DNA from 3 places in the Albibacterium profundi genome. Region 3 is predicted to be linked to each of the others. Evidence: riboswitches for the same ligand, from Rfam matches in the RefSeq annotation. Region 3 holds a riboswitch; each other region holds the start of a gene.

Region 1 (4,411 bases), on a different contig from region 3:
AGCTGAGGGATTTAAATGGACCGAAGGAGCGCTATGGGTTGACAAGGAGGATATGTTACTCTTCTCAGATATCCCAAACAATAAAATACACAAGTGGACCGAAAAAAGCGGCATTGAGGACTATCTGTTTCCGTCAGGTTACACAGGTAAACAAGATCGTCCGGGGGAACCGGGGTCAAATGGTCTGATCGTCAATAAACAGGGTGAATTAATCCTAACTCAACACGGCGATCGTCGAGTAGCAAAGATGGCAGCACCTATAACCAGCCCAAGTGCTGATTTTATTCCGTTGGTTGATGGATATCAGGGCAAAAAGCTAAACAGCCCGAACGATCTTGTTCAACATAGCAATGGAGACATTTACTTTACCGACCCTCCATATGGCTTAAAGGAACAGACGATCGACAAGAGGGAACTTGACTTTTGTGGCGTCTATAAAGTTGACAAAAATGGAAATGTTACGCTACTGGTTGATTCCATTTCGTATCCAAATGGAATCGGCTTAACTCCGGACCATAAACAGCTCATTGTAGGCAATTCGGATGGAGCTGCCCCCTATCTATACCTGTATAACATATTAAACGACGGCTCACTTGAGGCTGCTGGTATTGCATTCGACTTCTCTCCTTATGGCGGCGGACCGGATGGCTTCACGATTGATAAAAAAGGAAACATTTATACGAGCGGACCTGGCGGCTTATGGATTCTAAACAAGAATTTTGAAGCTATTGGTCGAATCCGAATTCCACATCCAGTTTCTAATTGTGATCTTTCTGAAGATGAGAAAACCTTGTACGTGACGGCTAATCACCAACTACTGAGAATTAGGATGCGGTAATGGTATACTGTCTCATTAATGGCCTCAAAAGATCAACATTAATTGTATATTTGCTTCCATAAGTTCTTTTATTTCTTCAATCAAACCGAATAGGTCTTGCTTAGCTGCAAATTAAAAGGGAATCGTGTGTAAATCACGAACTGTCGCGCAACTGTAAGTAACGACCAGTCTTTATCCATTGAAAATCCACTGTCTTGAGAACCAGACGGGAAGGATGATAAAGATGTTACAAGTCAGGAGACCTGCCTATATCGAATTGACGATGCTTTCGCGAATTGAAGCAGAAGTCAGGTATGATACCTCCTATTCGTCCCTCTTGGTTGGATATTTAGCAACAGTGTCTCCCCTTACTCCTCTATTTTAATTTAAAAAAAGCATTACGAAGTTTAGCAAAGAGCTTTTAACTGATCTATTTATCTTTTAAAAAGCAACGAAACATGCTAACAAACAATCTTGGCTATCCGCGTATTGGTAGCCATCGGGAACTCAAAAAAGCCTGCGAGCAATATTGGTCAGGCAAGACGACTCAGCGAGAACTATTGCAGGTTGGGAAACAAATCCGCCTGCATAACTGGCAGCTGCAAAAAAGCGCGGGTATCGATCTCATCCCGTCTAACGACTTTTCCTTTTACGATCAGGTTTTGGATATGTCCTTAACCGTGGGAGCAATTCCTTCAGTCTACAACCAAATTATTTTAGATCGGGAAAATACAGAACTCGACCTTTACTTTGGAATGGCACGTGGCTACCAGCAAAAGGGATTGGACATCACAGCCATGGAAATGACCAAATGGTTCGATACCAACTATCATTACATCGTACCAGAATTCTACAAAAACCAACAATTTACGTTTTTCTCAAGAAAAGTAGTCGATGAATTCTACGAAGCTAAACAGGCTGGAATGCTTACAAAGCCCGTCCTGATTGGACCTATCTCCTACCTTCTCTTAGGAAAGGAAAAAGAAGCAGGTTTTCATCGTATTGAATTGTTAGAAAATCTTCTCCCTGTTTATTTCGAGATTTTAAACGAATTGAAAAACAATGGCGTCGAGTGGGTGCAGTTTGATGAACCATTTCTGGCTTTGGATCTTAGTGATAAAGAAAAAAAGTACTTTAAGTCGGTATACAAACAGATACGGTCAAAATTTCCCGGCATTCAAATCTTAGTGGCCAGCTATTTTGAAGGACTCAGAGATAATATCGACTTAGCATGCTCATTACCAGTTGACGCTCTGCATATCGATTTGGTAAAAGATCCAGCACAACTTAACGATGTGCTTGTTTCCTTACCTGATACGACAAAACTTTCTTTAGGAGTTGTTGATGGACGGAATATCTGGAAAAATGATTATGCAAGCTCATTGGCACAGATTCAACAGGTTGTCGATAAAATCGGCGATGAGCGGGTTCTGGTAGCAGCATCCTGTTCGCTACTACATTCTCCTTGCGATTTAGAGCTTGAAACAAATGACAGCATACTGGTTCCGGAAATCAAACAATGGTTAGCATTCGCCAAACAGAAGGTTTATGAAATCGTCAGCTTAAAGAAGCTGGCAACCGAAACTGCTGATGAAGGTTTAAAAAAAGAATTCATGAATAACCAGCACGCGACGAATAGCAGGAAAACGTCGTCCCTGATCCACGATCGTGCTGTAAAAGAACGTGAGAAAAGAGTTGAAAGTACTGAATTCCAAAGAGCAAGTCGATTTGATATTCGAAAGGAAAAACAAAGAGAGGTATTAAATCTCCCGCTTTTTCCGACTACAACAATAGGCTCCTTTCCTCAAACACGTGATATTAGAGCACAACGGGCACTCTTCAAAAAAGGACATATTAATTTGGAAGAGTATGAGCGGGCTTTGAAACTTGAAACCGAGAAAGCAATCCGCTGGCAAGATGAAATCGACTTGGATGTTTTAGTTCACGGTGAATTTGAACGAAATGATATGGTTGAATATTTCGGTGAACAATTGAACGGTTTCGTTTTCACTAAAAACGGGTGGGTGCAAAGTTATGGTTCTCGTTGTGTTAAACCGCCTATCATATATGGTGATATATCAAGACAAAAACCCATGACCATTGCGTGGACGCAATACGCACAGAATTTAACCAATAAATTAGTTAAAGGGATGCTTACAGGACCAGTTACCATTTTACAATGGTCCTTTGTCCGCGACGATCAGCCCAGATCGGCTACCTGCAACCAGATTGCCTTAGCAATTCGCGATGAAGTTGAAGACCTTGAAGCTGCCGGAATAAAAGTCATCCAAATTGACGAGCCTGCTATTCGGGAAGGTCTTCCGCTTCGAAAAAGCAAATGGCAAGCCTACCTTCATTGGGCTATTAAAGCTTTCCGCATTGCTTCCACCGGGGTGAAAGACGAAACGCAAATTCATACGCATATGTGCTATTCGGAGTTTAACGATATTATTCAACATATCGCGGAAATGGACGCGGATGTGATTACAATTGAGTGTTCGCGTTCTAAAATGGAACTATTGGATGCCTTTATCAGTTTTGCATATCCCCAACAGATCGGGCCAGGTGTTTACGATATTCACTCACCTCGTATACCTCTTAAAGAAGAAATGGTCGGCTTGCTCACGCGAGCTAGCGAAGTTATTCCGTCAGATCAGATATGGGTAAATCCAGATTGCGGTTTAAAAACGCGCAATTGGGAAGAAACGCAAAAGGCGCTTGTTGAGATGGTGGGCGCAGCCAAAAGTATGCGACTCGCAAAGGCTGAACCAATGAGCGTCTAACATGTGAACATCGTGTCTGCTAACAGACACGATGTTTTTATTTTTGTCCGAACTTTGCCGAGCAACTTAACGGGTTTTTAAAAAATTTATATATTTTTGATATGTAAAAGCTAAGCCTTTTCCTGTTTCAAATTAAAATATAAGATGAAAAAATTATTACTATCTACATTCCTCGTATTTGCATTTTTTGTATCAGAAGCACAAATTCTTAATAGAATAAAAAATAAAGTTGAAGAAAAAGTGGCTAATAAGGCCGTAGAAGCTTTGGAAGGAAAGACTGAAAAAGAAGCAAAATCGGCCTCGACTAACGAAGATGCTACCGTAGAGCCGACTGCAGCTGCCGGAAGGGCATTGCCTGTATTTGATTTCAAAGCCGGCGCTAACGTTATCTTTGAAGATAGCTTTGTAAATGACTCCGTGGGACCCATGCCTCATTACTGGAAATCAAGCGGCAGCGGTGCAGTGGTAAATTTTCCGGGGGTGGATGGCAAGTGGTTGCTCTTAAATGAATTCACAACTTATAAATTAGATACATTAATCTCACTGCCTGAAAACTTCACGATTGAGTTTGACATTCTTACTCGTTCCGATCAAGCGAAAGACTTGCATGCTTTTGTCTTTGGATTGGCGAAGGATAATAGCGTTGCTGGTTATGAGGATAACATCTCCACAAAGACGACGATTCATTATTGGAATGAAGAAATTATTAATTACAGTACAGATACAAAAGTCTACAATACAATCGACTTCGATTTAAAAAGTCATGGGAATCGGGTCATGCATGTTTCTATCAATGTGCAGGGAAAACTAA
Region 2 (4,411 bases), on a different contig from region 3:
ATATTCGCTTTTTGACTATAACGCTCGCCGGTATAAATAAAACTATAGTTCAATCCATAATCGTCGGCACTTAACATACCGGCAAACGAACCGCTGTGAACAGGAATGTATGGAATCTGATGCCCGAAATTAAATGCGTTCTGCGTATGATCCTCGGCCCTTTGATATGTATAATTCATCAAGCCCGAAAACTGGAGCTTAGGAGAGACCTTGCCTACGACTTTAATATTGGTCTCTAAACCGTTGATCTTCACTTCGCCCAGGTTTAACATCGTCCAGCGAAACAAGTTGGCGCTCGGAATAGCTACAATTTTATCTTTCACAAGGTTACGATAGACATCTGTTTGGATACCTATATAGTTGAAGAAAGCATGATCGACGCGTTTGAAATATGTAAAACCCATATTATACTGATGCGTATACTCCGGGCGCAGAAAAGTATTTCCGATAAATGTATAATAAAGATCATTGAACGTCGGCATCCTAAAAATAGATTTATAGAATCCTCTCAGTCGAAAGTCGCTGGACTCAAAAGGCTTCCAGCTAGCCATCACGGTTGGCGTAAAATCCTGTTGATCCCCGGCCGACTCGAACACCTGCACATCGTCATCTACATAGGTAGCCAACAAACTCCCCTGAATATAGAAACTGTTCAACCTATAGTCAGTCGCCAACGCAGCCAAGAATGTATTTCTTCTCGGAAATTGAAAGCGATACAAATTCGCATCAAGCTTATTATGTATATAATCAACTGAAAAGTTGGCGCGCCAGTTTTGACGAATACGAAAGGCATTCGCGACGGAGACATATCCTTCCTTTTGCTGGTATTTATTATCCAAAAAACCCTCCGTCGTCACATATTCAGGATCTAAATAGCGATTATAGTCGACCGCCAATTTTGCTTTTATAGCAAACCGATACCGCTCTGAAACCCGTTTCTCCACGGCCAATTGCAGAAAATTACTTTCATCCCATAAACGTTGTGAATAATCAAAACGATTTGCTACAATAGCACCCGGCAAACCTCTTTCCGATTCATAATGATAATACTTCGCCTGCCAAGACATGGTCGAGTCCGGTTTTCCAAAAAGAGCTGCTTCCAACCTAAATGCCCGAATATCTGCGTTAGTACGGGTTGCCGTCGTATCATAAACCCCGTTCGTATAGTTAAAATCATATCGGCCATGCGCGTTTGTGTATTCCGAACTTAGTCGCGCACTAAGACTTTCGTTCAGCTTATAATCCACATTCAGCGCCGAATTAAAAAGGCCAAATGACCCACTTTTCAAATGAACCGACGCATTCAAACGTTTATTCCCAGTGAAAGTCGGCTCCATACTAAGCAAAGAGATTGAACTCGCTGAAGCATAAGCCTTCGCCGGTTGGAACAGATTGGGGTCTTGTCCGTTAATCACAGAGACCTGCTCCATATTGGCAAGCGATAGCTTCCCTAAATCAACCTGTCCGTTTTGAGCATTTCCAATAGCGATACCATCATAGAATACCTGTGTATGATTAGTGCCCAAACTACGAATATTCACTGTTTTTAATCCACCAACCCCGCCATAATCCTTCAATTGAACACCCGAGAAGTAGCGGACCGCGTCGGCGACCGACAGGCTGTTTAGCTTGTCAAGAACCTCCTTATTTAAACTTTGCATTGGTACTGGAGATCGCAAAATCTCAAGCTGTTGAAGTGAATTTATTTCAACTTCGTTTAATTCATAGCTTTTAAGAGAATCAGGATCAAGCCTCCTAAGCTCCTGCGCAGCAATAGGCAATACGGATACGCACGTTAAGGAGAACGTAACAACCAGCGATACCGAAGTAAATATAAAGATCCTCATTTCATTTTGCCTAAGACATAGCAATTGAGGCATAAGAATAACTATAGGAAAAAAATAGTTTTCTCATTCCAGCTTCAATCCTCGAAAGCTATGAATATTATTAACTTTAGGCAGGTCTTCTGACTTACTCCGGCTATTCGGCCTTCCCGCCTGTAATGGCAGTGACCCTTTGGAATGAATAGCCTGTATAGGAGAATACAGCTGCGGGACAGTTTCGGAATCTCACCGAATTCCCTTTTAAGTCTCACCCATGTAGATATAGGTAGGACACCAAAAGCGAAGCAAAGATACCAACAATAAATGATAGTTTACAGCGAACTTTCACTTCCACCAGATTTCCAGTCCTAATATCCTCAATAGCAACCGTCTCTCTCTTATTTTAGGCCAAGAAACGTTAATGCCTTCGAACGAGAATGTTTTTGCTGAATAGCTGTCCGCACCCCGGTTATCAGTCTGCTTGTAATTTAACACTTTACTTATCCTGCCCTTATTCACTTATACCAGAGCAAGTTACTTCGAATTACAACCAAACTCTTCCATCCTGATTTTTATCAGCTCTACGGGATTGACGTTTGGAAGTTCAGAGGTTTTATCTTCATATTCGGATATCAGTTTCACCAAAAGCTTTAATTCTTTATAATCTGCGGTTCCAGCTTTAGAATACTTGATCTCCTCATATCTTTTGATAGCTGACTTATACTCACCTTCCGATTAATCAAAAACCACATTTGCTTTTTCATACCTTAATTTTATTAAATTGTTGAAGCATCTATAATATCGTATTCTTGATGAGTGCCTATAAAGCGAATATCGACCAGAGCGGCATAAAGATAACTTAAATTAGTACAGTTGTAGACTCCAAGTCTTTGGATTTTAGTTGCGAAACACTATCTTCATTATTATCGTAATACTTTAAACGTAAAAAATATGAGGAGTTTCGCTATTGGTCTAAGCCTTCTAGTGATGATACTTGCCAATAACGCAGTCTACGGCCAGCTGCATCAGGCCAAGAATGTAAAGCGACCAAATATCATTGTTTTTTTGGTGGATGATATGGGCTGGATGGACACCTCCGAGCCCTTCGGCGACAGGCCGTACCCACTTAACAACACATATCATACTCCCAATATGGAGAAGTTGGCAGCGCAAGGGATGAAATTTACCAACGCCTATGCGACGCCGGTCTGCACCCCCTCGCGGGTCAGCATGCTCACCGGCATGAATGCTGCACATCATGGGGTCACTCATTGGACATCTATACATAAGGACACGCCTTCAGATCACCAGGATAGCATATTTCATCGAGTAGAGTGGAATTATAACGGATTCAGCCCAATTGGCGGGATCCCGCATACAGCAACGGCGACACCGCTCCCGCAACTGCTACAGGATGCTGGTTATTTCACGGTTCATGTTGGAAAAGCCCATTGGGGCGCACAGGGAACACCAGGGGCCAACCCATTGAACCTAGGTTTCATGGTCAATGTAGCAGGGAATGCCATCGGTCATCCTCAGAGCTACTACGGTAAGGACAATTACGGGAATATTCCGGGGAAGTTTACGTTCAATGCCGTGCAGGGTCTAGCCGAATATTATGGAACGGATACTTTTCTTACCGAAGCACTTACTCAGGAAGCTATAAAATGCATTGAGCCAGCTGTGGAGGCTGGGAAACCGTTTTACCTGCATCTGGCACATTATGCAGTGCACGACCCCATACAGGGGGATCCGCGTTTTGTTCAGAAATATCTGGCGCGCGGCCTTAATCCCAGAGAAGCTAAATATGCAAGTATGGTCGAGGGTATGGATAAAAGTCTGGGCGACCTAATACAATATTTAGAAGATCAGGGCTTAGCAGAAAATACCGTTATCTTATTCATGTCGGACAACGGCGGACTGAGCCTTGGCTACGCACGGGGTGGAGAACCACATACGCAGAATTATCCTCTTAAAGCCGGGAAGGGTTCAGTTTATGAAGGTGGCATTCGTGTACCCATGATCGTGGCGTGGCCGGGTGTGACTGAACCCGGCTCCAGTAGCGCGCAGCCGGTCATCATCGAAGATTTTTTCCCGTCGATACTAGAGATTGCCGACATCCATGCGTCCGATCTTACACAAAAAATCGACGGTAAGAGCTTTGCTCCGATATTGAAAAACGAGGACAGTCGACACTCCGAACGGTTATTGATCTGGCATAGTCCACATCGGTGGATTATGGATGCGGGGCCGGGTATCAATTTTTTCAGTGCTGCCCGCCAAGGGAACTGGAAACTCATTTACGATCATCGCCAACAAAAACTGGAACTCTATGACCTATCGAAAGACATTTCTGAACAACACAATGTGATCTTAAAACATAAAAAAATCGCGAGGTCGTTGTCGAGGCAACTGACCGATCAGCTAAAGAAATGGGGTGCAACGATGCCAACTTACAGAATAAATCAGGAACGGGTGCCTTGGCCAGAAGAATCAGATAATTAAGGAGATAATAACTTAAAATCGGTATAATACCCCCTTGAGTCGTGAAAATCATTTTTGTTAATGACATTCATCACTTTATCACC
Region 3 (4,411 bases):
GTTTTGCATCCATCCCTTCGAAAGGAATCATGTTTTTTTGAAGATAGGAATGCCAACCCATCACGCCCAATCCTAAAGCGCGATGCCTTTTGGCAAAGCGATTGGCAGAAGCTAAGTAGTAATTATCTTCCGTTTTGGCAATGAATTCTTGTAATACTGCATCCAGAAAGAACGTAGCCAGCCGCACAGCGCCTGTATCTTTCCATTCATCGTATAACTCCAGGTTCATCGATGAGAGGCAACAAATAAAGGATTCGTCGAAACTGGATGGTAAAGCAATCTCTGAGCATAGATTACTCGAGTATATTTTCAGGTTTTTATCCTTATATACCTGTGGTTTGTTTCGGTTGATGTTATCCGAGAAGAATAGATAGGGGAGTCCTTTTTGCTGACGGCTCTCCAGTACTTTTGCCCAGATTTTACGTTTATCCATGTCGCCGTCAATCATGTCCTGCATCCAGTAGTCGGGTACACAAATACCTGTAAAAAGATTTTGTATGGGATTGCCGATATTCTTGATTTCCAAGAATTCACCAATATCCGGATGATCAATATCCAAATAAGCAGCAAAGGCCCCGCGCCGAACGCCGCCCTGCGAGATGGTATCCATGGCGGTATCAAATAGTTTCATAAAGCTAACGGCACCGCTACTTTTCCCATTGTCGGTAACCGCACTGCCGCGTTCGCGGAGTTCACCAAAATAACCGGAAGTGCCACCGCCAATTTTGGTTTGCATAATCACCTCACCGAGTTTATGAGTGATGCTTTCTATATTGTCCGGTACGTAAACATTGAAACAAGAGATCGGTAGGCCTCTTTCGGTACCCATGTTTGCCCAAATCGGCGAGCTTAAGCTCATCCAGCCTTTTTCGATCATCTCGATAAACGGTTCGCAAAGTTCAGGCTTATAGAGTCGCTTAGCGGCCGCCATAGCGATCCGTTCGATAGCCGTTTTTGTCGTTTCGCCTTTGAGCAGATAACCTCGGTTGAGGATTTGCTGACTTTCTTCATTTAACCACCAAAGTCTTTCCATCTTCGTCAATTATAATTTTTAAAACAGGGATTTTTTGTTTAAAATAAGTCGTTTGCAGTAATACTTTTATCATGTTTGGTGTAGTCTACCGGCCTTTTGGCAAAGAAATCATCCATGCTGTTTGCAAATACTTCTTCTTCAAACCACACCATCGGCTGATAATCGCTTTCAGATACATTGAAGGCTCTCGGCATTCCAATTCTGCGCAAGCTGTCATCCGCACGATACTTCATGAAGTTCAGGAGGTTGGTCTTGTTCACGCTCTCAATTTCCCCACTCTCAAATATCCAGTCCAATATCTCCGCTTCTACCTCAATTGAGTTTCTGACAATATCCATAATGCGGTTCTTCGTCTCGTCGTCGAAATATTCAGGAAACTCTTCTTTGATTTTGTTGACAATGTAAATGCCTGCATTCGCATGAATTTGTTCATCCACCGAGGTCCAGGCAATAATGTTGCTCACGTTTTTCATCGCCCCTTTGAAGCGCGTAAAGGAAAGGATGATAGCGAACTGGCTGAACAGGGAAACATTCTCGATCAAAATGGAGAATAGAATCAGAGAGAAAAGATATTCCTTCTCATCTTCAGATTTGGTATGTGCCAGGGCCTCTGAGAGATAGTCGACACGCTTTTTTATAACCGGAACATCAATCAACTGTTCAAATTCATTATTATAACCGAGTACATCCAGCAACCTTGAATAAGCTTCCGAGTGTCTGAATTCGCATTCAGCAAAGGTGCTTCCCAAGCCATTAAACTCTGGTTTCGGTAGGTGATGATACAGGTTGCCCCAGAAGGATTTTACGGCAACTTCGATTTGTGCAATCGCCAGCAGGCTTTTTTTAATAACTTCCTTTTCATTGGCATCCAAATGGGAGTGGAAATCTTGGACGTCGGCAGTGAAGTCTACTTCTGAATGGACCCAAAATGATTTGTTAATAGCTTCTGTAAAGTTCAGAATTTCGGGGTACTCGAAAGGTTTGTAATTTACCCTCTTGTTAAAAATGCTCATACTACTTTGTGTTTTAAATTGAAAAAAACAAATTAAAAAGTAGGATGTACAAACGGATACGGGCTGAAGGGTCTTGAGATCAATACCTTAAAGTATTCATTCGGACATTTACTTTTTTTGCGAAAGCAAAGTCTAGCGAAAAAGGAAGGTGATCTGGCTTATAGAATAATTCCTACTTACAGTTGCGCGACAGCTCATGAATTTCACACGATTCCCCTTTTTTATTAGTGTAATACCTGATCGCTATGATTTTACATCAAGACAAATCTATTGTTTTAATTGATGAGTGGGGTAAATATTTATCAACAATAACACCGTTATTCACAAACGTGAATGCAAAGCTTAAATGGTCCACTCGTCGTGTACCACGCCAACCAAGTAATAGTTGCCGTTGACCTGCTTGAATATCAAGCGAAGAGCCCGCCAGTCCATGCCACTGTATTTTTCTTCGAAGCCGGAGAAATGACTTTCAGTGAATTGTGTTCCTGGGTAAATTTCTTCTTGGTTGTTGATACTATTCCCGGATGCAATGGATTCATTAACGCTAAAAGTTTCCGGTTCCAGAAAATCTACATCGTAGACATACCTGTCAAAATACTCCTTTGCGGTGAGTTTAATGTCATCGCCTGTTCCGTCTGCTGCGCCCCAGATCTGTTCTTCCTCACTGTTCACCGCGCTCAGAAAATCGGCTTGTGATAGGTGGACGTCTGTGTCAGGACGAATATAAGCGTAGGGAGAGAAGCGAACGCCTTCATCCGGATGGATGTATTGTGCGATTGCTTCATAGTTTTTATCCTTGAATTCCTTTAAGATCGCTTTGCTGACCTGGGTCAAATCCGTTCTGACAATAGCCGTATCCGTCGAGTCGCTTGCAACATTCAGCGAGTCGCTTTGATCTTCGCTTTGTTGGTTGTTGCTATTATTACAGGACGCGAACAGGGTAAGCGCGATAATAAATACGAAAAATCTTTTCATGTTTTCTAATCTTGAATACGTATAAATGTAATAAAAAAATAGTAGAAGGAAAGCTAAGAGCGGAAAACAATGCCAAAAAGATAAAGCGACATTTTGACAAGATGCAGTTGTCAACTTGCAAAGTACACGTTTTAATTGAACAGTGGTCAAACAGTGGTCAACCAGACTTCAAGCAGTCCTTAACCAATGGTAAAAGGACTGGTTGGGGACTATACAATCACAGTTTGTCCATGGTTTGTTTAGAAGAATGTATTATTCGTTTCTTATTGATTTAGTTCGGGCTTTTTACTGAATGAGCTGATGGTATTGCTCAGTGAAGTTTGGACGTTGGCCGGTTGACGTAATCCGAAAAATATTTAAAAATGTTTTTGATTTTTAACAAAAGATACTACCTTTGCAATCCATAATTAATCCTATACCTGCGGAAGTGGCGTAATTGGTAGCCGCACCAGACTTAGGATCTGGCGCCTCACGGCGTGGGGGTTCGAGTCCCTTCTTCCGCACTTGATTCCTCTCGACATAATCGGGGGGAATTTTTGTTAAATGAATAATTAACGGCAAACGTAATAGCAGCTATGAATATTTCCCAAGAAAACATTGATGACTTGAATGCAGTAGTCAGCATAGAATTAAAACCAGAAGACTATAAAAGTCAAGTTGACAGTGCTATTAAAACTCAAGCTAAGCAAGCGAAGTTACCAGGTTTCCGTCCTGGAATGGTACCTACTTCGCATATTAAGAGAACCTATGGTAAAGCGATCTTAATCGATGAAATCAATAAAATTGTTAGCAATAGCCTAAACGATTATCTAACGGAAAATAAACTAGAAATTCTAGGACAGCCTCTTCCGAAAGAAGAGGAAACTCAATATACATGGGGTTTTGAAGATGATTATAACTTCAAATATGAAATTGGCTTAGCTCCAAAGGTTGATGTGCCTTTTACAGAGAAAGATACATTAACTGAATATGTTATTAAGGCAGATGATGAAACCTTGAACTCAAGAATTTCAAACTTGAGAAAAAGCTATGGTAAGCGTTCGAACCCAGAAGTATCTGAAGAGGACGATGTACTATACGGTGAATTGACACAAGTGGATGCCAAAGGAGAACCTCTCGAAGACGGAATTGTGAAAACAACTTCGGTACGTAGCGATATCATCGAAGATAAGAAAATTAAAAAGAGTTTGGCGGGCCTGAAAAAGGACGATGTTGTTGCAATCGACTTGAAGAAAGCTTATGATGACAGTACAGTAGCCAGATTATTGGAAATTGAAGAAGATCAGGTAGCTGACTTGGTGGGAACATTCAACCTGAAAGTTGAAAATGTAAACCGCTTAGAGGAAGCTGAAATGGATCAGGAGTTTTTCGATAAAATTTACGGTGAGGG

Evidence for each region. Region 3 has a riboswitch for cobalamin ahead of WKR92_RS03545 (ribonucleotide-diphosphate reductase subunit beta). Riboswitches for the same ligand answer to the same signal wherever they lie in the genome.
Region 1: another riboswitch for cobalamin. It lies ahead of metE (5-methyltetrahydropteroyltriglutamate--homocysteine S-methyltransferase); the one in region 3 lies ahead of WKR92_RS03545 (ribonucleotide-diphosphate reductase subunit beta).
Region 2: another riboswitch for cobalamin. It lies ahead of WKR92_RS00055 (TonB-dependent receptor plug domain-containing protein); the one in region 3 lies ahead of WKR92_RS03545 (ribonucleotide-diphosphate reductase subunit beta).

The regions. Positions count from the first base shown of each region.
Region 1 is NZ_JBBVGT010000001.1:240,851-245,261, forward strand. It holds gene WKR92_RS01105 (SMP-30/gluconolactonase/LRE family protein) at 1-838, shown strand, start outside; cobalamin riboswitch at 913-1,102, shown strand; gene metE (5-methyltetrahydropteroyltriglutamate--homocysteine S-methyltransferase) at 1,276-3,600, shown strand; gene WKR92_RS01115 (hypothetical protein) at 3,745-4,411, shown strand, end outside.
Region 2 is NZ_JBBVGT010000001.1:10,697-15,107, forward strand. It holds gene WKR92_RS00055 (TonB-dependent receptor plug domain-containing protein) at 1-1,847, opposite strand, end outside; cobalamin riboswitch at 1,940-2,137, opposite strand; gene WKR92_RS00060 (sulfatase) at 2,775-4,328, shown strand.
Region 3 is NZ_JBBVGT010000002.1:504,454-508,864, reverse strand. It holds gene WKR92_RS03550 (ribonucleoside-diphosphate reductase subunit alpha) at 1-1,033, opposite strand, end outside; gene WKR92_RS03545 (ribonucleotide-diphosphate reductase subunit beta) at 1,072-2,046, opposite strand; adenosylcobalamin (AdoCbl) riboswitch at 2,146-2,279, opposite strand; gene WKR92_RS03540 (hypothetical protein) at 2,389-3,021, opposite strand; tRNA gene WKR92_RS03535 (tRNA-Leu) at 3,443-3,524, shown strand; gene tig (trigger factor) at 3,597-4,411, shown strand, end outside.